One region of the Superficieibacter sp. HKU1 genome, then DNA from elsewhere that is predicted to be linked to it. Evidence: predicted binding sites of a transcription regulator. Region 1 holds the regulator's gene; each other region holds the start of a gene.
The links. The regulator Fur, encoded in region 1, represses iron uptake genes when iron is present. The targets are predictions, from matches to a motif close to ATAATAATGAGAACNACTATCAA.

Region 1 (7,290 bases):
CGTTCCTGACCGGCGTAACCGAGCCGCTGGAATTCCTGTTCATGTTCCTCGCCCCGCTGCTGTATCTCCTGCACGCGCTGCTGACCGGGATCAGTCTGTTCGTGGCGACCGCGCTAAATATTCATGCCGGGTTCTCGTTCTCTGCTGGTGCCATTGACTATGCGTTGATGTATAACCTGCCGGCTGCCAGCAGCAACGTCTGGATGCTGGTGGTGATGGGCCTGATTTTCTTCGCTATCTACTTTGTCGTGTTCAGCTTTGTGATCCGCATGTTCAACCTGAAAACGCCGGGACGTGAAGATGAGGAAGTCGACATCGTAAAAGAAGAGGCCAACAGCAATACCGAAGAGGGCTTAACCCAACTGGCAACTAACTATATCGCTGCGGTTGGCGGTACAGATAACCTGAAAGCCATTGACGCCTGTATTACGCGTCTGCGTCTGAGCGTGGCGGATTCTGCGCTGGTGAACGATGCCATGTGCAAACGCCTCGGCGCGTCTGGGGTGGTGAAACTGAACAAACAAACTATTCAGGTTATCGTGGGAGCGAAAGCGGAATCCATCGGTGACGTGATGAAACGTGTCGTCGCGCGTGGCCCGGTACCGGCGGCGGCGGGTTCTGTCTCACCGGTGGCGGCTGCTCCTGTCGCGGCGAAGCCACAGGCCGTACCGAATGTCAGAGTGATTGCTGAACTGGTTTCGCCAATAACCGGTGAAATTGTTGCGCTGGACGCGGTGCCTGATGAAGCTTTCGCCAGTAAAGCGGTCGGCGACGGCGTGGCCGTAAAACCGACCGACAAAACCGTCGTTGCTCCGGCAGCGGGGACGGTTGTTAAAATCTTCAATACCAACCATGCGTTCTGCCTGGAAACCGAAAACGGCGCGGAAATTGTGGTCCATATGGGTATTGATACCGTGGCGCTAGGCGGCAAGGGCTTTACGCGTCTGGTAGAAGAGGGCGCGAAAGTGGTGGCCGGACAGCCGATTCTCGAACTGGACCTGGACTTCCTCAACGCCAACGCGCGTTCGATGATTAGCCCGGTGGTATGCAGCAACAGTGATGATTATAGCGCGCTGGTGCTTCAGGCGACGGGCCATGTCGTCGCCGGGCAGACGCCGCTGTATGAGATCAAAAGCAAATAATCTGACCACATCATCGTGATCACAGAAGCGGCGGAGGCAACCTCCGCCGCTTTTTTTTGCACAGTTCATCCCCATAATGCTCATTCGTACCGTAATTTCCGCAACTAATGGTTGTCTCCGGCACTGGCTTATAAGATCATACGCCGTTATCTGTTATTTACGCGTTGAGGAATCCAGGATGAGTGAGGCAGAAGCCCGCCCGACTAACTTTATTCGTCAGATCATTGATGAAGATCTGACCAGTGGTAAGCATACTACCGTGCATACCCGTTTTCCCCCGGAGCCGAACGGCTACCTGCATATTGGCCATGCAAAATCGATTTGCCTGAATTTTGGCATCGCCCAGGATTATCAGGGGCAGTGCAACCTGCGTTTCGATGACACCAACCCGGCGAAAGAAGACATCGAATACGTTGAGTCGATTAAAAACGACGTACAGTGGTTGGGTTTTCACTGGTCGGGCGATATTCGCTACTCCTCAAACTATTTTGACCAGCTGCACCAGTATGCGATCGAGCTGATTAATAAAGGTCTGGCGTACGTTGATGAACTCTCGCCTGATGAAATCCGTGAGTACCGCGGCACGCTGAAAGCACCGGGCAAAAACAGCCCGTATCGCGATCGCAGCGTGGAAGAGAACCTGGCGCTGTTTGAAAAAATGCGCAGCGGTGGTTTTGAGGAAGGTAAAGCCTGCCTGCGTGCCAAAATCGATATGGCATCCCCCTTTATCGTGATGCGCGATCCGGTTATTTATCGCATTAAATTTGCCGATCACCACCAGACCGGCAGCAAGTGGTGCATCTACCCGATGTACGACTTCACCCACTGCATCAGCGATGCGCTGGAAGGTATTACCCACTCGTTGTGTACGCTGGAATTCCAGGACAACCGTCGCCTGTATGATTGGGTGCTGGACAACATCACCATTCCGGTTCACCCGCGGCAGTACGAATTTTCGCGCCTGAATCTGGAATATACCGTGATGTCGAAGCGTAAGCTGAACCTGCTGGTTACTGACAAGCACGTAGAGGGCTGGGACGATCCGCGTATGCCGACCATCTCTGGCCTGCGTCGCCGCGGCTACACTGCAGCGTCTATCCGTGAATTCTGCAAGCGCATCGGCGTGACCAAGCAGGACAACACCATTGAAATGGCCTCGCTGGAATCCTGCATTCGCGAAGATCTCAACGAGAACGCACCGCGCGCCATGGCCGTTATCGATCCGGTTAAACTGGTCATCGAAAACTACCCGCAGGGTGAGAGCGAAATGGTCACCATGCCAAACCATCCGAACAAGCCGGAAATGGGCAGCCGTGACGTGCCGTTCAGCGGTGAGATCTGGATCGATCGCGCAGATTTCCGCGAAGAGGCCAACAAGCAGTACAAGCGCCTGGTGCTGGGTAAAGAAGTGCGCCTGCGTAATGCGTATGTGATCAAAGCTGAGCACGTGGAAAAAGACGCGGACGGAAACATTACGACCATCTTCTGTTCTTACGATGCCGACACGCTGAGCAAAGATCCGGCTGATGGCCGTAAGGTAAAAGGGGTTATTCACTGGGTAAGCGCCACCCACGCGCTGCCGGTTGAAATTCGCCTGTATGACCGTTTATTCAGCGTACCAAACCCAGGTGCGGCGGACGATTTCCTGACGGTAATTAACCCGGAGTCACTGGTTATCAAACAGGGATTTGCCGAGCCATCACTGAAAGCGGCTGAAGCAGGAAAGGCGTATCAGTTCGAACGCGAAGGTTATTTCTGCCTTGATAGCCGCTACGCAACCGCAGACAAGCTGGTGTTTAACCGCACCGTGGGGCTGCGCGATACGTGGGCTAAGATCGGCGAGTGATCGGCGGTTAAGATGGCTGGCGACCGTGTCAGCCTCGGTGATGTCGTTTTGCCGGGTGGCGGCTTCGCCTTACCCGGCCTGGCAATATCAATGGATTATTGCAACCCGCAGGCCTGTGCAAGCGCAGCGCCGCCAGGCATCAATCCTCGGTATCACGTTTGTCAGCAGTCTGAACGCCGCGCTCTGCGGCGTTTTTTTATTTTCACTCTCAATAAAATAATCACCTCGCTAAATATATTCGCGTTGCGAATTAATGCTTACAGCCCCTTTCATCCGGTTACTCTCATCATCAATAATATCAGCGCTAATTCGCTGTTTAATCAGGATTAGCGCCGCTGTGCTGCTCTCATTTTTGCCCCTGAAATTGTTACAAAGTACGATTAATTATGTGCGCTTCGTCATACTCCTGCATTTTCCCCGCTAAAAAGGATTGATAATTCGCGTCGCGAAAAATATTCTGGCTTGCAGTAATCAGTCACTTTTATAGCTGGCTACTTTTTAATTTTATTTTTATCGCCGTATTAGTCGGCGTTTTTAAAAGTCAAAGAGGATCACCCCATGCGTACGTTCAGTGGCAAACGTAGTACGCTGGCGCTGGCTATTGCCGGCGTCACAGCAATGTCTGGTTTGATGGCTTCCCCGCAGGCCAGAGCCGAAGGATTTTTCGACGATTCAACCCTCACAGGCGGTATCTATTACTGGCAGCGTGAACGTGACCGTAAAGATGTCACTGATGATGACAAGTACAAAGTTAACCTTTCTCATGCCACCTGGAACGCAAATCTTGATTTCCAGTCCGGCTATGCCGCCGACATGTTTGGCCTTGATATTGCTGCCTTTACGGCGATTGAAATGGCTGAAAATGGCGACAGCGCGCACCCGAACGAAATTGCCTTTTCTAAAAGCAACAAAGCCTATGATGAAGACTGGTCCGGCGATAAAAGCGGCATAAGTCTGTATAAAGCAGCGGCAAAATTCAAATATGGACCCGCCTGGGCGCGTGCCGGCTATATTCAGCCAACCGGGCAAACTTTGCTGGCCCCGCACTGGAGCTTTATGCCGGGAACCTATCAGGGCGCTGAGGCCGGTGCGAATTTCGACTACGGTGATGCGGGCGCGTTGAGCTTCTCATATATGTGGACCAACGAATACAAATCGCCCTGGCACATCGAAATGGATCATTTTTACCAAAACGATCAGAAGACCCATGTCGATTACCTGCACTCCATTGGCGCTAAGTACGATTTCAAAAATAAACTGGTGCTCGAAGCCGCTTTTGGTCAGGCAGAAGGTTACATCGATCAATACTTTGCGAAAGCCAGCTATCAATTCGATGTGGCTGGTGCACCATTAACCACCAGCTATCAATTCTATGGCGCTCGCGACAAAGTTGACGATCGTGGCAGCAACGATATTTACGATGGCACTGCCTGGCTACAGGCACTGACGTTCGGCTATAAAGCGGCAGAGGTCGTCGATCTGCGTCTGGAAGGCACGTGGGTTAAAGCGGATGGCCAGCAAGGGTATTTCCTGCAACGTATGACGCCAACCTACGCTTCCTCAAACGGACGTCTTGATATCTGGTGGGATAACCGTTCTGACTTTAACGCCAATGGCGAAAAGGCCGTTTTCTTTGGCGCAATGTATGATTTGAAAAACTGGGATCTGCCAGGCTGGAACGTCGGCGCTTCGTATGTGTATGCCTGGGATGCGAAACCATCAACCTGGCAGCTCAACCCGGACGCTTATTATGACAAAGACAGAACCATTGAAGAGTCTTCATACAGTCTGGATGCGGTTTATACCCTTCAGGATGGCCGGGCGAAAGGAACGATGTTTAAACTTCACTTCACCGAGTATGACAACCACTCTGACATCCCGAGTTACGGTGGCGGATACGGCAACATCTTCCAGGATGAGCGCGATGTGAAATTTATGGTTATCGCGCCATTTACTATCTTCTGATGCAGACAGCCGTCTTCCAACCCGGCCGCGCAAGCGAGCCGGGTTTTTTAACGAATATCAGGAAGATAGTTGATTCGAATAAGCTTGCCTTTATTAATTTCAATCGCGTTTTGCTGGCGCAAAAAGGCCATTGATTTCATGACGATACTCCGCGATAAGTTCGTCGACTTAACCACGAAATCGGCCACATTCGTACCGGCGCGGATCGTTGGTTCAAGCCGATCAAGAAGCAAAATTGCCCCCTGGACCGTCACCAGACTATTGTAACCAAACAGCCATTCTTCCCGCTGGTATTGCCACGTAATCTGCGTCAGCAAGAGGGTATACATCTGCTGGTGGGCCTGCTGCTGCGCAATCTGAGTAAAGAAAGCATCATGGCTGACCAGTTGATAGTCACAATCACTCTCTGCGCGAATGGTGACAAACTGTTGCGCCGTACCGGGCAGGATCAGACCGACGATGCCGGGAGCCTGTGAGCGGGTCATCAGCAGCTCATCACGGCGGCGCAACAGCGAATAATCACCGTAATAGATCAAACAAATCTTATCTGTCTGAAAGGTCAGGTGGTTGTAACGCGGTAAACGACGTTTGTTAGCGCCATCATCGAAAATAGTCAGAATATGGGCAAGCGCCTTCTGGTGGGGGGCGTATTGCGGCATGACGCGATCCTTGTCAACTTCATGGTCTACAGGCGTAACGCCTGAAAGCGGGCATACTAGCCAACCGCAGATATAAAAAGTATTGATGAAATCTGAATATACGGGCAGGGCGGGGAATAAAAAAAAGCCAGCCGGGGAGGCTGGCTTGTGATGCGGTTACTTGCTCACGCCTTCATGGGCGTTATCGTCTTCACGGCAGTCGCCTTCAGCGCAATGACCATACAGATAAAGGCTATGGTTAGTGAGACGAATACCGTGTTTAGCGGCTATCTCACGCTGACGGGACTCAATTGAGTCATCGCTGAACTCAATCACTTTGCCGCAGTCGAGGCAAATCAGGTGATCGTGGTGATGCTGCTGGGTCAGTTCGAAAACGGACTTTCCGCCCTCAAAATTGTGGCGGGTAACAATGCCAGCATCGTCAAACTGGTTCAGAACGCGGTAGACGGTGGCGAGGCCAATCTCTTCGCCCATGTCAATGAGGCGTTTGTATAAATCTTCCGCGCTGACATGATGATTGTCAGGTCCCTGAAGCACTTCCAGGATTTTCAACCGGGGAAGCGTGACTTTCAGGCCTGCTTTCTTTAATGCGGTATTATTGTCAGTCATGCGGAATCTGTCCTGTTGCTATAAGATTCACTCCCCACAGGGAAGTATTTACAGAGAGTGCATCGCTCATAATGCCTCTCATTATAGAACTGCCATGCCTGATTGAAAACTGCAAGTATCAGACAAAGTTAGCGTTTAAAGCGAGGGCGGCCCGTAAAACGGTGCTGACCTCGTTAAATCAGTGGCTATTGTACAGATGTGTACTGAAAAGTTAAAAAATTGTAGCAATTATTTTGATTGCTTATATCTATCAGTATGACGCCACCGGAAGGTCGCGTCATATCAGCATCAGGCGTTGATGATATCGCTCAGGTGCAGTTCGTCAGAGATCTGCTTCACCCACTGCTCTACGCGCTCTGCGGTCAGTTCAGGCTGACGGTCTTCGTCAATGGCCAGGCCGACAAAGTGATCGTCATCAACCAGGCCTTTTGACGCTTCAAAGTGATAACCTGCCGTTGGCCAGTGACCCACAATCGTTGCGCCGCGCGGTTCAATGATATCGCGAATGGTGCCTAACGCATCACAGAAGTACTCGGCATAATCTTCCTGATCGCCGCAGCCAAACAGTGCTACCAGCTTACCGTTGAAGTCTACCTCTTCCAGGGTCGGAAAGAAGTCGTCCCAGTCACATTGTGCTTCACCGTAGTACCAGGTAGGGATGCCCAGCAGCAGAATATCGTAGCCCGCGAGATCTTCTTTGCTGCTTTTGGCAATGTCATGCACATCGGCGACATCCTTACCTAGCTGCTTTTGAATCATCTTCGCGATATTTTCGGTGTTGCCGGTATCGCTGCCGAAAAAGATGCCTGTGATTGCCATGAGTAAAATAACCTCTTGATACTTATTGATATGGTGGTGACGTATTGCACACGGATAAGGGCAATCATAGCAGAACAGAGAAGTACGCGGAAATAGCAATCACGTCCGACTGCACTCTCTGCTACATGAAAAGGGATTTAAGGCGCTTTTTCAGACAATGTCCTGCCCGTGCAACAGCGCAAGCTGGCTCAGCAGGATCTCTTCAATAAGCTCGCTGCGGCTGATTTGCCGCGCCTCCGCCAGCTCGTTC
Region 2 (7,290 bases), 360 kb from region 1:
GGGTCAGCGCATCGTCTTCAGTATCTGCCAGACAAACCACCGTTTCGCGCGGCATCAGCGTCCAGCTGTTGCGCTCCCCGGTCGGACCGGGCAGCAGACGCTGCGTGCCGGTCTGCGCCTGCTCGCCAAAACGCTGGCACAACGCCTGTAGCGCAGGGCGGTCCGCGGCCCACGACATTAACGCCGTCAGCGGCTGCGTCAGCAAATTCCTCAGCTGGGCATCTGCCGGGCGTTCACCATCCTGACGGGCAAGGGTGATGGCTGGCGCGTTCTGCGGGCGGCTTGCCAGCAGACGATAGAGATAAAGCGGGCCACCAGCTTTCGGTCCGGTACCGGATAACCCTTCACCGCCGAACGGTTGTACCCCCACCACTGCGCCCACCATATTGCGGTTGACGTACAGATTGCCGACTTTCGCGCTGCCGGTCACCTGAGCAATGGTCTCATCAATACGCGTATGGACACCCAGCGTCAGGCCATAGCCTGCGGCGTTGATCTGCTCAAGCAGCTGCGGGAGTTCACGACGAGAGTAGCGCACCACATGCAGGACCGGGCCAAAGATCTCTTTTTTAATCTCATCCACGCTGTCGAGTTCGATCAGCGTCGGCGGAATAAAGGTGCCGCTTCGCCACTCGCGGCTGTCATCACCCACCTCGCGTGCGGCCTGGAATACGCTACGTCCTTTCGCACGCATTTCCTGAATATGACGTTCAATATTCGCCTTCGCGTCGGCATCAATAACCGGGCCGATATCGGTGCTGAGACGTCCCGGATTCCCCATCCGGCACTCGGCCATCGCGCCGCGCAGCATGGTTAACGTATGATCGGCGGCGTCTTCCTGGATACACAGCACGCGCAGCGCGGAGCAACGCTGACCGGCGCTGTCAAACGCCGAGGCCAGTACGTCGACAACCACCTGTTCCGTCAGCGCCGAGGAATCAACAATCATCGCATTAAGCCCACCCGTTTCCGCGATGAGCGGGGTCGGACGGCCCTGCGCGTCCAGGCGTGTGGCAACGCTACGCTGCAACAGGCTGGCAACGTCAGTGGATCCGGTAAACATCACCCCGCGTACGCGTTCATCAGCGGTGAGTCTTGCACCCACGGTCTCTCCACGTCCCGGCAGCAACTGAATGACGCCGGGGGGGACGCCCGCTTCCAGCAGGATTGCCACGCCCTGCGCGGCGATGAGCGGCGTTTGCTCGGCCGGTTTTGCCAGTACGCTGTTACCCGCCGCCAGTGCCGCAGCGATTTGCCCGGTGAAGATCGCCAGCGGGAAGTTCCACGGGCTGATACAGACTACCGGACCCAGCGGGCGATGCGTTTCGTTATCAAAATCATCGCGCACCTGAGCGGCATAGTAGTGCAGGAAATCTACGGCTTCGCGCACTTCCGCAATCGCATTACTGAAGGTTTTCCCGGCTTCGCGCACCAGAATGCCGATCAGCGTTTGCATCCGGTCTTCCATCAGCACGGCGGCCCGTTGCAGGATCGCCGCGCGCTCCTGCGGTGGGGTGGCGAACCAGATCGGCCCCTGATTAACCGCACTGACCAGCGCCCGATCGACTTCCGCCTCGCTGGCTTCACGGACAAAGCCGACAATATCTCCCGGTTCGGCAGGGTTGACCAGCGGGGTCATTTCACCTTCTTCTGCGGCCTCAGCCAGCACCGGCAGCGCCAGCCATTTTTGCGCCGCACTATTCAGTAACGCCGAGGAGAGCGACGCCAGGCGGTGCTCGTTCGATAAATCCAGCCCGGCGGAGTTAAGACGTCCCGCGCCGTACAGATCGCGCGGCAGCGGGATTTTCGGATGCGGCAGGCCGATTTCACCCTCTTTAACCGCCAGTTGCTCGACCGCGGTAACCGGGTTCGCCACCAGTTCGTCGAGCGGCAGGGTGCCGTCGGCGATGCGGTTAACGAAAGAGGTATTGGCACCGTTTTCAAGAAGGCGGCGCACCAGGTAGGCCAGCAGCGTTTCATGCGTGCCGACTGGCGCATAGATGCGGCACGGACGGTTCAGTTTGCCGTCGGCGATTTTCCCGACCACCTGATCGTACAGCGGTTCGCCCATCCCGTGCAGGCACTGAAATTCATATTGCCCCGGATAGTAGTTTTGCCCGGCAAGATGATAAATCGCCGCCAGCGTATGCGCGTTGTGTGTCGCGAACTGCGGGTAAATCAGATTGGGCACCGCCAGCAGTTTTTTGGCGCAGGCAAGGTAGGAGACATCGGTATAAACCTTGCGGGTATAAACGGGATACCCCTCCAGCCCCTCCATCTGCGCGCGTTTGATTTCGCTGTCCCAGTAGGCGCCTTTCACCAGGCGGATCATCAGCCGGCGGCGGCTGCGGGTTGCCAGGTCGATCAGGTAATCAATGACGAACGGGCAGCGCTTCATATACGCCTGAATCACAAATCCAATGCCGTGCCAGCCTTCCAGCTCTGGCTCGAAGCAGAGTTTTTCCAGCAGATCGAGGGAGATTTCCAGACGATCTGCCTCTTCGGCATCAATGTTGATACCGATATCATACTGGCGGGCCAGCAGCGTCAGCGACTTCAGCCGTGGATAAAGTTCTTCCAGCACGCGGTCATACTGCGCGCGGCTGTAGCGGGGATGCAGCGCGGAGAGCTTGATGGAGATCCCCGGACCTTCATAGATGCCGCGGCCGTTGGAGGCTTTGCCGATGGCGTGGATTGCCTGCTGGTAAGAGATCATATAAGCGTCAGCATCCGCCGCGGTAAGCGCCGCTTCGCCCAGCATATCGTAAGAGTAGCGGAAGCCTTTTTCTTCCAGCTTACGGGCGTTGGCCAGCGCAGCGGAAATAGTTTCCCCTGTTACAAACTGCTCGCCCATCAGACGCATCGCCATATCCACGCCCTTACGGATCAGCGGCTCGCCGCTTTTACCGATGATGCGGTTAAGCGAGTGCGAAAGATGAGATTCGTTATGGGTTGAGACCAGCCGTCCGGTAAATAACAGCCCCCAGGTGGCGGCGTTAACAAACAGCGACGGGCTGCGGCCAATGTGCGACTGCCAGTTGCCGTTGCTGATTTTATCGCGGATCAGCGCATCGCGCGTGGCTTTATCCGGAATACGCAGCAGCGCCTCGGCGAGACACATCAGCGCCACGCCTTCCTGCGAAGAGAGGGAAAACTCCTGTAACAATCCCTGAACCATGCCCGCACGGCCGCTGGCGTTTTTTTGCTGACGCAACGATTGCGCCAGCCGGTAGGCCAGCTTGTGAGACTGCTCATCAATCGCCTGCGGCAGACGCGCCTGTTCCAGCAGCATCGGGACCGCATCGGTCTCGGGTCGGCGATAGGCGGCGGTAATGGCGGCGCGGTTTACCGACTGCGGCAGGATCTGCTCGGCAAAGTCGAGAAAAGGCTGGTGGATCTCTTCAACCGGGGCGACGTTCTCCTCGTGTTCAGCGGTATTGCCCGGCAGGGCAGGGATCTCTGCAATGGGCGCATTGCTTTCCAGCTGCTCCAGATAATTAAAAATCGCCTGCTTGATAAGCCAGTGCGGCGTGCGATCAATACGATTTGCCGCCGCTTTAATCCGCTCGCGCGTGGCGTCGTCAAGTTTGACCCCCATGGTGGTCGTCCCCATGCATTACTCCTGATGTTCTGTGTGTTATGGCAAAAGACTATCGGGCATGTTGCAACTTTGTGCAACCATGTTAAATGTGACGGCGCTAACAAGGCTGAAATTCGCTTAAATGTTAATTAAAAGTTATCCGTTTTTGCCGGGCAGAGGGGATCATGAGCGCTGATACCTTGCGTTGGTTAACACTTTCTCAGGGTGCAACCCGTAAAAACGTGAGCGAGTGCAACCTAAACGAAAATCATATTTGTACTTAACGAAAAATGATGTGAATGCTGTGTTAAACCATTTGTGAATAGCAAAAGGTTACGGCAGGATACGGTCGCCTGATGATGACAGCATATTGCCACCCCGTTCCGGTGGCGCAATAACAGATAAAACACTCTGGAGATGGTTAATGGCTATGAGCACCCCAATGCTGGTGACATTCCTTATTTATATTTTTGGCATGATATTGATTGGCTTTTTTGCCTGGCGCTCGACAAAAAACTTTGGCGATTACATTCTCGGCGGGCGACGAATGGGCGCGCTGGTCACGGCGCTCTCCGCTGGCGCATCTGATATGAGCGGCTGGCTGTTAATGGGATTGCCAGGCGCAATTTTCATTTCCGGGATCTCTGAAAGCTGGATCGCTATCGGCCTGACGCTCGGCGCGTGGATCAACTGGAAGCTGGTAGCCGGACGCCTGCGGGTGCATACCGAGGTGAATAATAACGCGCTGACCTTACCGGATTATTTCACCGGGCGTTTTGAAGACGGCAGCCGTCTTCTGCGGATTATCTCGGCGCTGGTGATCCTGCTTTTCTTCACCATCTACTGCGCATCGGGCATCGTGGCCGGTGCCCGTTTGTTTGAAAGCACCTTTGGCATGAGCTACGAAACCGCCCTCTGGGCAGGCGCGGCGGCGACGATTATTTATACCTTCATCGGCGGCTTCCTGGCGGTCAGCTGGACCGATACCGTGCAGGCCAGCCTGATGATTTTCGCCCTGATCCTGACGCCAGTGATGGTCGTCATGTCCGTCGGCGGTTTTGACGAGTCACTGGCGGTTATCCGGCAAAAAAGCGTGGAAAACGTGGATATGCTGAAGGGACTGGACGTGGTCGCTATCATTTCTCTGATGGGCTGGGGTCTGGGCTATTTTGGCCAGCCGCATATTCTGGCGCGTTTTATGGCGGCGGATTCTCATCACACCATCGTTCACGCCCGCCGTATCAGCATGACCTGGATGATCCTCTGCCTGGCCGGGGCGGTGGCGGTTGGTTTCTACGGCATCGCCTACTTTACCAACAACCCGTCGCTGGCAGGCGCGGTGAATCAGAACGCCGAACGTGTGTTTATCGAACTGGCGCAGATCCTGTTTAATCCGTGGATTGCCGGGGTGCTGCTGTCGGCGATCCTGGCCGCGGTAATGTCCACATTAAGCTGTCAGCTGCTGGTGTGCTCCAGCGCGATTACCGAAGATCTCTATAAGGCGTTTCTGCGCAAAGGCGCCAGCCAGAAAGAGCTGGTGTGGGTCGGACGGATGATGGTGCTGGTGGTGGCGCTGGTTGCCGTCGCGCTGGCGGCTAACCCGGAAAACCGCGTGCTGGGCCTGGTGAGCTACGCCTGGGCAGGCTTCGGTGCCGCGTTCGGGCCCGTGATCCTGTTCTCCGTGCTGTGGTCGCGTATGACCCGCAACGGCGCGCTGGCCGGGATGATTATCGGTGCCGTGACGGTGATCGTCTGGAAACAGTTCGCCTGGTTCGGCCTGTATGAAATCATCCCCGGTTTCATTTTCGGCAGTATCGGCATTGTGGTATTTAGCCTGCTGGGCAAAGCGCCGTCGGCCGCGATGCAACAACGCTTCGCCGAAGCGGATGCGCACTATAACAGCGCACCGCCTGCACGCGTAGCGGAGTAATTTCCCTCAGAATGTACTGATGAGGCGGGGTCATACCCGCCTTTTTTATCGCTAATATTTATTTCGTAACCCGCGTTACTATTAACTCACACATCAATTTTTCCCGCCGCTTAACAAGATTTCGCTTGTTTTTCTTCCATCCGTAATGATAATCACTATCAATGTTATTTACGTTTCTTTTCAGCTATTGACCTTAATTGATATAGGGCACGCCGATGTTTGTTCCATTTCTCATCATGTTACGCGAAGGGCTGGAAGCGGCGCTGATTGTTAGCCTGATTGCCAGCTACCTGAAGCGAACCCAGCGGGGACGCTGGATTGGCGTTATGTGGGTTGGGGTGGTGCTGGCAGCGGGGCTGTGCCTCGGGCTTGGCATTTTCATCAACGAAACCACCGGCGAATTTCCGCAAAAAGAGCAGGAGCTGTTTGAAGGTCTGGTGGCCGTAGTGGCGGTGGTCATCCTTACCTGGATGGTGTTCTGGATGCGCAAAGTGTCGCGCAACGTTAAGCAGCAGCTGGAGCAGGCGGTCGACAGGGCGCTACATAATGGCAACCACCACGGCTGGGCGCTGATCCTGATGGTTTTCTTCGCCGTGGCGCGGGAAGGGCTGGAATCGGTGTTCTTCCTGCTGGCAGCCTTTCAGCAGGATCTGGGGATCTGGCCGCCGCTGGGCGCGGTGCTGGGGTTAACCACCGCCGTTGTGCTGGGTTTTCTGCTGTACTGGGGCGGCATTCGCCTCAACCTCGGCGCGTTCTTTAAGTGGACCAGTTTGTTTATTTTGCTGGTCGCGGCAGGCCTGGCGGCGGGCGCTATCCGCGCCTTCCACGAGGCCGGGCTGTGGAATCAGTTTCAGGACGTGGCGTTTGATTTAAGTAACGTACTGTCGACGCATTCGCTGTTTGGCACCCTGCTGGAAGGCATTTTTGGCTACCAGGAGGCACCGAGCGTCAGCGAAGTGGCGGTCTACTTTATCTATCTTGTTCCGGCGCTGGCGCTGTTTCTCTGGCCGCCGCGCGCTGCCGTGGCGTCCAGTACGCCTGCGCCCTGATTCGTACAATGATTATATTAGTTACAACATACTTATCAAAGGATGTGCTATGACCCTCGACGTTAGCCGTAGTGCCCTGCAACTCAGCCTCGCAGCCCTGTTTACTTCCGTCTTTGCCGTACAGGCTGCCGATGTGCCGCAGGTAAAAGTGACCGTCACCGATAAACAGTGCGAGCCGATGAACCTGACGGTGAAAGCGGGAAAAACGCAGTTTATTATTCAGAACCACAGTCAGAAAGCGCTGGAGTGGGAGATCCTCAAAGGAGTGATGGTGGTTGAGGAAAGGGAGAATATTGCGCCGGGCTTTACCCAGAAAATGACCGCCAACCTCCAGCCGGGCGAATATGACATGACCTGCGGTCTGTTGACCAACCCGAAAGGTAAGCTCACGGTGACCGGTGCGGCCACGGCAGATGCTGACAAAGGCAACGCGTTACTTTCCCTGAGCGGCGCTATCACTGAGTATAAAGCTTATGTGACGGCGGAGACGTCGGCGCTGGTGAAAGGCACTAAAGCCTTTACCGATGCGGTTAAAGCCGGTGATATTGAGAAAGCGAAAGCGCTATATGCGCCGACCCGCCAGCATTACGAGCGCATCGAGCCCATTGCCGAGCTGTTCTCCGATCTTGATGGCGCGATTGACGCCCGCGAAGACGACTATGAACAAAAAGCCGCCGATCCTAAATTCACCGGTTTTCACCGGCTGGAAAAGGCGCTGTTTGGCGATAACA
Region 3 (7,290 bases), 2.4 Mb from region 1:
GCTGGAAGAGGTGACGGCAGAACTCCATCAGCTGTGCCTGAAAGTGGTCGATAAGGTCATCGCCAGCGATGCGCTGATGACCAAATTCCGCATTCCAAAGCATACGTGGAGCTTTGTCCGCCAGTCGTGGCAAACCCATCAGCCATCGCTCTACTCGCGCCTCGACCTGGCGTGGGACGGCACTGGCGAACCCAAACTGCTGGAGAATAATGCCGATACACCGACGTCGTTGTACGAAGCGGCGTTTTTCCAGTGGCTGTGGCTGGAGGATCAGCTGAAGGCAGGCAATCTGCCGCAGGGGAGCGACCAGTTCAACAGCCTGCAGGAAAAAATTATTGAACGTTTTGCCGAACTGCGCGAGCAGCACGGCTTCCAGCTTCTGCATTTAACCTGCTGTCGCGATACGGTTGAAGATCGCGGCACGGTGCAGTATCTCCAGGATTGCGCCGCTGAAGCAGGCGTCGCCACGGAATTTCTGTATATCGAAGACATCGGACTTGGCGAAAAAGGCCAGTTTAGCGATTTGCAGGATCAGGTCATTGCGAATTTGTTCAAGCTTTATCCGTGGGAGTATATGCTGCGCGAGATGTTTTCCACCAAGCTGGAAGATGCCGGCGTGCGCTGGCTGGAACCCGCGTGGAAAAGCATTATCTCCAATAAAGCGCTGCTGCCAATGCTGTGGGAGATGTTCCCGGATCACCCGAACCTGCTGCCCGCGTACTTTGCGGAAGACGATCATCCGCCACTGGACAAATTCGTCGTTAAGCCGATTTTTTCACGTGAAGGGGCTAACGTTTCGATTGTGGAAAATGGCAAAACCATCGAACAAGTCGAAGGGCCGTATGGCGAAGAGGGGATGATCGTCCAGCAGTTTTATCCACTGCCGAAATTTGGGGACAGTTATATGCTGATCGGCAGCTGGCTGATTAATGACCAGCCTGCGGGGATTGGGATCCGCGAGGATCGCGCGCTGATTACGCAGGATCTGTCACGGTTCTATCCGCATATTTTTGTGGAGTGAGTCCGTTGGTGGGAGATACATGTGATAAAGGTGGTCCTTCCGTTCACCTCAATTTCCCAGGATCAACTGAATTATCGCGTCGGTGAACGTGCCAGGGCGGCTCAATCGCCGCCGCCCTGGCAACCCGGGAGAACCCTTCCTGGCTCGCAACCTGTCTTACTCACCCACCAGTACCGACAACATACTCAAACTCCCCATCTCAATCCCGTCCACCGGGAGGGTCACTGGTTCCTCGCCATCCCACGCGCCCAGAATATACAGCAGCGGCAGGAAGTGATCCGCCGTCGGGTTCGACAACGCGCCGCCTTCATGATCCAGATAGTTGACCAGCGGATGATCTTCCGCCGCGCCCTTCCACGTCAGATTCGCCTTCACATACTCATTAAACGATGTCGCCCACGGATACGGTGTGTTGTCGCCGTGCCAGCGCACGGTACGCAGGTTATGCACCACGTTGCCGCTGGCGACCAGCATGATGCCTTCGTCACGTAACGCAGCCAGCTTACGGCCAGTCTCAAGATGCCAGGCTGCAGGTTTAGTGCTGTCCACGCTGAGCTGCACCATGGGAATATCCGCCTCAGGGTACATCTTGATCAGCACGCCCCATGAGCCGTGATCGAAACCCCACGCTTCTCGATCCAGCGCAACCGGCACCGGAGAGAGCAGTTCGACCAGCCTTCCGGCCAGCGCTGGCGAGCCGGGTGCCGGATAGTGCGTATCGTACAATGCCTGTGGGAACCCGCCGAAATCATGAATGGTTTTCGGGGTTTCCATCGCCGTCACGCCCGTACCGCGCGTGAACCAGTGGGCAGAGATCGCCACGATGGCTTTGGGACGCGGTAAGGTTTTACCCAGTTGCTGCCAGGTACGTGTATAAAGATTGTCTTCCAGCACATTCATCGGGCTACCATGACCTAAAAAAAGTGCTGGCATACGGGAACGGGACATGATGATATCCTTACAAAGAGCATAATTTGATAACATCACACTACGCTCTTTTTACATCTGATGAACTCAGATAACCATGATGATGATCGTCAGAAATTTTGAATGTAAGGATTATTAAAGGCCGGGCATACCCTCTCGAACATTATGGAAGATGCCTCTATTATGAATGAGAATCATTATCAAAAGGAGTAGCCAATGTCAGTACCTTTAATTCTGACCGTGCTTGCCGGCGCAGCCACCTTTATCGGTGCTATCCTCGGCGTACTGGGCCAGAAGCCTTCCAACCGCTTACTGGCATTTTCACTCGGCTTTGCCGCCGGGATCATGCTGCTGATTTCACTGATGGAAATGCTGCCTGCGGCTCTGGCAACTGAAAATATGTCCCCGGTGCTGGGCTACGGCATGTTTATCGCCGGTCTGCTGGGCTACTACGGTCTGGACCGCCTTCTTCCCCACTCTCATCCGCAGGATTTGATGCAGGAGACTGTATTGCCCGCTACGCGTAAAATCCGCCGCACGGCGATTTTGCTGACGCTGGGTATCAGCCTGCACAACTTCCCGGAAGGTATCGCCACCTATGTTACGGCGAGCAATAATCTGGAGCTGGGCTTTGGCATCGCGCTGGCCGTCGCGCTGCATAATATTCCGGAAGGCCTGGCGGTTGCCGGTCCGGTTTACGCGGCGACAGGCTCGCGAGGGAAAGCCGTTTTCTGGGCGGGGATTTCGGGCCTTGCGGAAATTCTCGGCGGGGTGCTGGCGTGGCTGATCCTTGGCAGCATGATGTCACCAATAGTGATGGCGGCGATTATGGCTGCGGTAGCGGGGATTATGGTGGCGCTGTCGGTAGATGAACTGATGCCGCTGGCGAAGGAAATCGACCCGCATAATAATCCAAGTTATGGCGTGCTGTGCGGGATGTCGGTAATGGGATTAAGTCTGGTACTGCTGCAAACTATTGGGTTCGGCTGAGGGTATTATCGCCGGGAAGTATGTGCCCGGTAATGCCGGATGGCGGCTTCGCCTTATCCGGCCTACAACTGTCACGTCTCAAAACGCAGGCCCGGTAAGCGCAGCGCCACCGGGCAGGATCGCCGCGCTTAGCTGGCTTTTTGCTCGTGTTCCCGACGATATGCCACCAAATCTTCAATAGTGACCACCGCCATATTATGCTCGCGGGCAAATTTGATGCACTCCGGCGCACGCGCCATTGAACCATCATCATTGGTTAACTCGCACAACACGCCTGTCGGCTTAAAGCCCGCTAACGTCACCAGATCGATTGTCGCTTCGGTATGACCGCCGCGGGTCAGCACGCCGCCCGGCTGCGCGCGCAGCGGGAACACATGACCAGGACGATTCAGGTCGGCGGGTTTTGCGTTATCGGCAATCGCAGCACGAACGGTGGTAACGCGGTCAGCGGCAGATACGCCGGTGGTGACGCCTTCAGCGGCTTCGATAGTGACGGTGAAACCGGTGCCGTAGGCGCTGGTGTTGTTTTCGACCATCATTGGCAGGTCAAGCTGCTGACGACGATCTTCGGTAATGCACAGGCAAACAATGCCGCTACCGTGACGAATGGTCAGCGCCATCTGTTCGGTGGTCATGGTTTCTGCGGCGAAGATCATATCACCTTCGTTTTCACGACTTTCGTCGTCCAGCACCATCACACCACGGCCTTCGCGCAGCGCAGCAACTGCCTGTTCTACACGCTCAAACGCATTACCAAAAGAAGAAAAAAGAGTCTGATTCATGGTAAAAAAACCTCATTAACATTATGGTTACCAGAATCAGGGCAGACTTAGGAGTCAAAAAAATAACGTGCGCAGGCCAGGCCTGTTGGATCGTTACTCTCTCCCATCCGGACTTTAACCGTCGGCCCCGGAATTACACCGGATCTGCTGACCTTCCGGCAAAGCCAGAAGCGCTCGCGGGCTTTCGACAGGAGTCGAATTACCGCCGGTGGGGAATTACACCCCGCCCTGAGAATAAGCACGGCAACTATAACGCTGTTAACCACTTTGGGCAATCCATTCACTTCAAACAATTGTTTATAGAGTGGCTTTCTCAAACTACAATAATTGCAGAGCCTATCAGATCAGGAAACGAAAATGATTGACCCGAAAAAAATTGAACAAATCGCCCGCCAGGTCCATGAATCGATGCCGAAGGGGATCCGGGACTTCGGGGAAGACGTAGAGAAGAAAATCCGTCAGGTGCTTCAGTCGCAGCTTACCCGTCTGGATTTGATCAGTCGTGAAGAGTTTGACGTACAGACGCAGGTACTCCTGCGTACCCGTGAGAAGCTGGCGCTACTTGAGCAGCGTCTGAGCGAGCTGGAGAGCCGTTCGCAGAACGTGCCGACGGAAGTGAAACCGGCTCCGGCGATCCCGCCGGTCGATCCGCAGGAATAATCGCCCAATAAAAATGGCCCGGTAAATACCGGGCCATTCTGTTTATTCGCATACCGTTTGGCGTTGATAAAACTCGTAGCGCTGGCAGAACCAGCTACGGTGTTCCTCATCCATGTTGCCGGTCACCTTCCTGATATCAATCTGCCGTCCTTCTCTTTGCATCCTGGCAAAACTCCGCGCCAGAAAGTCAAAATTCTGTACCGAGTACAAGTCCTGTTCGTTCATTTTTACCGCATCTCCCATGATTTTTTTTAAGCGTAGGTCAAATTCTGGAAGGCGTAAGAGAGAGTGAAGCAAAATTGATCTGAGTGGGTAAAAAGTGGGCGATTAAAAATGTTAAAGGCGCGATAGCAGGTACTATCGCGCCTTAGCTACGTTTCACCGATTATTTTTTATCAGTGATCAGTCGCATCACTGCGACGATGATTTCGATGACCAGTTTAATGATGGTCAAAAGCTCAATCATCCGTTCTTCCTTAAATAAGGAATGCAGCCAGCCTGATTAGCCCTAGAATTTTCCCAAACCAGACCATGCCAGCGTTGAAATGTACTTGCTGCACTCCGGGCCGGAGCTCTGACGGCACCCCCCGTTTCAGTGGGAAAAACTTTTGGCTAAAAGCCCTACGCCCAGCAATGATTTCAACGATTGAATTTTACACGACTGATAGCGGCTGCAAAGTGAATTAACACTTGAAATTCGTAGGGCATTGAGTAATCTTGATCGGGTTGAAATGTACTTGCTGCATGCTGTATATCCGGGCCACCAATCTGTGATGTGCAGTAAATAAAAAACCCGGCCTGAGGTCGGGTTTTTTGCGTTTAATGGATATGCCGGAAGCGTTAGCAGTACTGTGTTTACAGACCGTAGCCCCGGTAAGCGTAGCGCCACCGGGGGATCGCGCCTACTGGTGGCTGTCTTTCTGGATCTTGCGAATGATATTGGTCGTCGAGCAGCCGTCTTCGAAGTTAAGCACCAGCACCTCGCCGCCGTTGGCCCACACTTCTTTGCTACCGGCGATATCTTCCGGCTTGTAGTCGCCGCCTTTCACCAGCAGATCCGGCAGAACCCCGGCAATCAGACGTTGCGGCGTGTCTTCTTCAAAAGAAACCACCCAGTCTACCGCTTCCAGCGCGCCGAGTACGATCATCCGCTGTTCCAGCGGGTTGACCGGACGCGAGTCGCCCTTCAGCCGTTTGGTGGAGGCGTCGCTGTTGACCGCGACAATGAGGCGATCGCCCAGTTTGCGGGCGTTGGCGAGATAAGAGACGTGACCCGCATGAAGAATATCGAATACGCCGTTGGTCATGACCACTTTCTCGCCGCGCTTGCGCGCCGCCGCGACCGCTTCCTGTAACTCCGCTTCGTCCATCACGCCAAAGCCGGTTTCCGAACGGCCGCGCACCGCGTTTTCGAGTTCGATGGGAGAAACCGTTGAGGTGCCGAGCTTGCCCACCACCACGCCTGCCGCCGCGTTGGCGAAGTAGCAGGCTTCTTCCAGCGTATTTCCCGCCGCCAGCGTTGCCGCCAGCACGCCGATCACCGTGTCGCCTGCGCCGGTGACGTCGTAGACTTCCTGCGCCTGGGTCGGCATATGCAGCGGCGCTTTGCCCGGCTGTAGCAGCGTCATCCCCTGTTCGGAGCGCGTGACCAGCAGGGCGCTGAGGTCGAAATCGGCAATAATCTTCATGCCGCGTTCAACCAGTTCCTCTTCGCTCTGGCATTTCCCCGCCACCGCTTCAAACTCGGAAAGGTTCGGCGTCAGCAGCGTCGCGCCACGGTAGCGCTCAAATTCAGTGCCTTTCGGGTCAATCAGCACCGGAACGTTCGCCTGCCGTGCCAGGGCGATCATTTGCTGAACGCTCGCTAACGCGCCCTTGGCATAATCAGAGAGCACCAGCGCCCCCACGTGCTTCAGCGCCTGCTGGATGCGATCGTGCATCGGCTGCGGATCGACGCCGGCGAAGCCTTCTTCAAAATCGAGGCGGATTAATTGCTGATTGCGCGACAGCACGCGCAGTTTGGTGATGGTCGGATGCGTCGGGACGGAAACAAAATCGCACTTCACGTTAACGTCAGCCAGTGATTTACTCAGCGCACGCGCTGCGTCATCGATCCCGGTCAGACCGACCAGCCGTGACGCTGCCCCCAGCGAGGCAATGTTCATTGCCACGTTCGCCGCGCCGCCAGGACGCTCCTCAATGGTATCCACTTTCACGACCGGCACCGGCGCTTCCGGTGAAATACGGCTGGTAGGGCCGTACCAGTAGCGATCCAGCATCACGTCACCGACCACCATGACGTCTGCGCGAGTAAATTCTGGCAGCGTTACTTTCATTCCTGTCTCCTGAGAGATTCATCAGTCATACGTTTTGTTGCGCGCGATAATATCACACCTGCCCTGATGTGCACGGTTCCACCAGCCACTTCTGCCAGCTGGCGCTGACCTGTGCACGTTCCGCCGTAAAGGCCTCCGGCGGCAAATGCCCCGCCTGCTCCTGAAGCGCAAGATGGTGCAGCTCATCACGCAAGGTGGTGTAAGCCCGGGTCAGCGCCTGCGCTTCCTGCTCGTCCATAATGTCGTTTTGCGCCAGCAATTCCAGGATGCGCACGTTATCTGACCAGCGGGTCAGCTTCGGTTTTTGATGGGCATAGCGCAGCACCAGGTACTGGGCAATGAATTCAATATCGGTGATGCCGCCCGCGTCGGTTTTGATGTCAAAACGGTCACGGTGCTTATTGCCGAGATGGGCGCGCATTTTCTCGCGCATCTCGCGCACGTCGGTTTGCAGTTTTTCACCCTCGCGCGGCATGCTTAAAATCTCGCGGCGGATGGCGTCAAACTGCTGGTTAAGCTGCGGATCGCCATACACCGCGCGGGCACGGACCAGCGCCTGGTGTTCCCACGTCCA

Region 2: a site for Fur is predicted at 5,656-5,678, ahead of efeU (iron uptake transporter permease EfeU). Genes of this name have one in related genera too.
Region 3: a site for Fur is predicted at 2,130-2,152, ahead of zupT (zinc transporter ZupT). Genes of this name have one in related genera too.

The regions. Positions count from the first base shown of each region.
Region 1 is NZ_CP119754.1:1,552,477-1,559,766, forward strand. Features, by position in the region: gene nagE (PTS N-acetyl glucosamine transporter subunit IIABC) at 1-1,142, shown strand, start outside; gene glnS (glutamine--tRNA ligase) at 1,321-2,988, shown strand; gene chiP (chitoporin) at 3,547-4,953, shown strand; gene P0H77_RS07495 (helix-turn-helix domain-containing protein) at 5,001-5,612, opposite strand; gene fur (ferric iron uptake transcriptional regulator) at 5,769-6,221, opposite strand; gene fldA (flavodoxin FldA) at 6,510-7,040, opposite strand; gene ybfE (LexA regulated protein) at 7,191-7,290, opposite strand, start outside.
Region 2 is NZ_CP119754.1:1,915,711-1,923,000, forward strand. Features, by position in the region: gene putA (trifunctional transcriptional regulator/proline dehydrogenase/L-glutamate gamma-semialdehyde dehydrogenase) at 1-3,613, opposite strand, end outside; gene putP (sodium/proline symporter PutP) at 4,005-5,510, shown strand; gene efeU (iron uptake transporter permease EfeU) at 5,726-6,559, shown strand; gene efeO (iron uptake system protein EfeO) at 6,609-7,290, shown strand, end outside.
Region 3 is NZ_CP119754.1:4,025,674-4,032,963, forward strand. Features, by position in the region: gene P0H77_RS19130 (glutathionylspermidine synthase family protein) at 1-1,021, shown strand, start outside; gene ygiD (4,5-DOPA dioxygenase extradiol) at 1,178-1,969, opposite strand; gene zupT (zinc transporter ZupT) at 2,165-2,938, shown strand; gene ribB (3,4-dihydroxy-2-butanone-4-phosphate synthase) at 3,067-3,720, opposite strand; FMN riboswitch at 3,812-3,960, opposite strand; gene ubiK (ubiquinone biosynthesis accessory factor UbiK) at 4,078-4,380, shown strand; gene glgS (cell surface composition regulator GlgS) at 4,423-4,605, opposite strand; gene hldE (bifunctional D-glycero-beta-D-manno-heptose-7-phosphate kinase/D-glycero-beta-D-manno-heptose 1-phosphate adenylyltransferase HldE) at 5,283-6,716, opposite strand; gene glnE (bifunctional [glutamate--ammonia ligase]-adenylyl-L-tyrosine phosphorylase/[glutamate--ammonia-ligase] adenylyltransferase) at 6,769-7,290, opposite strand, start outside.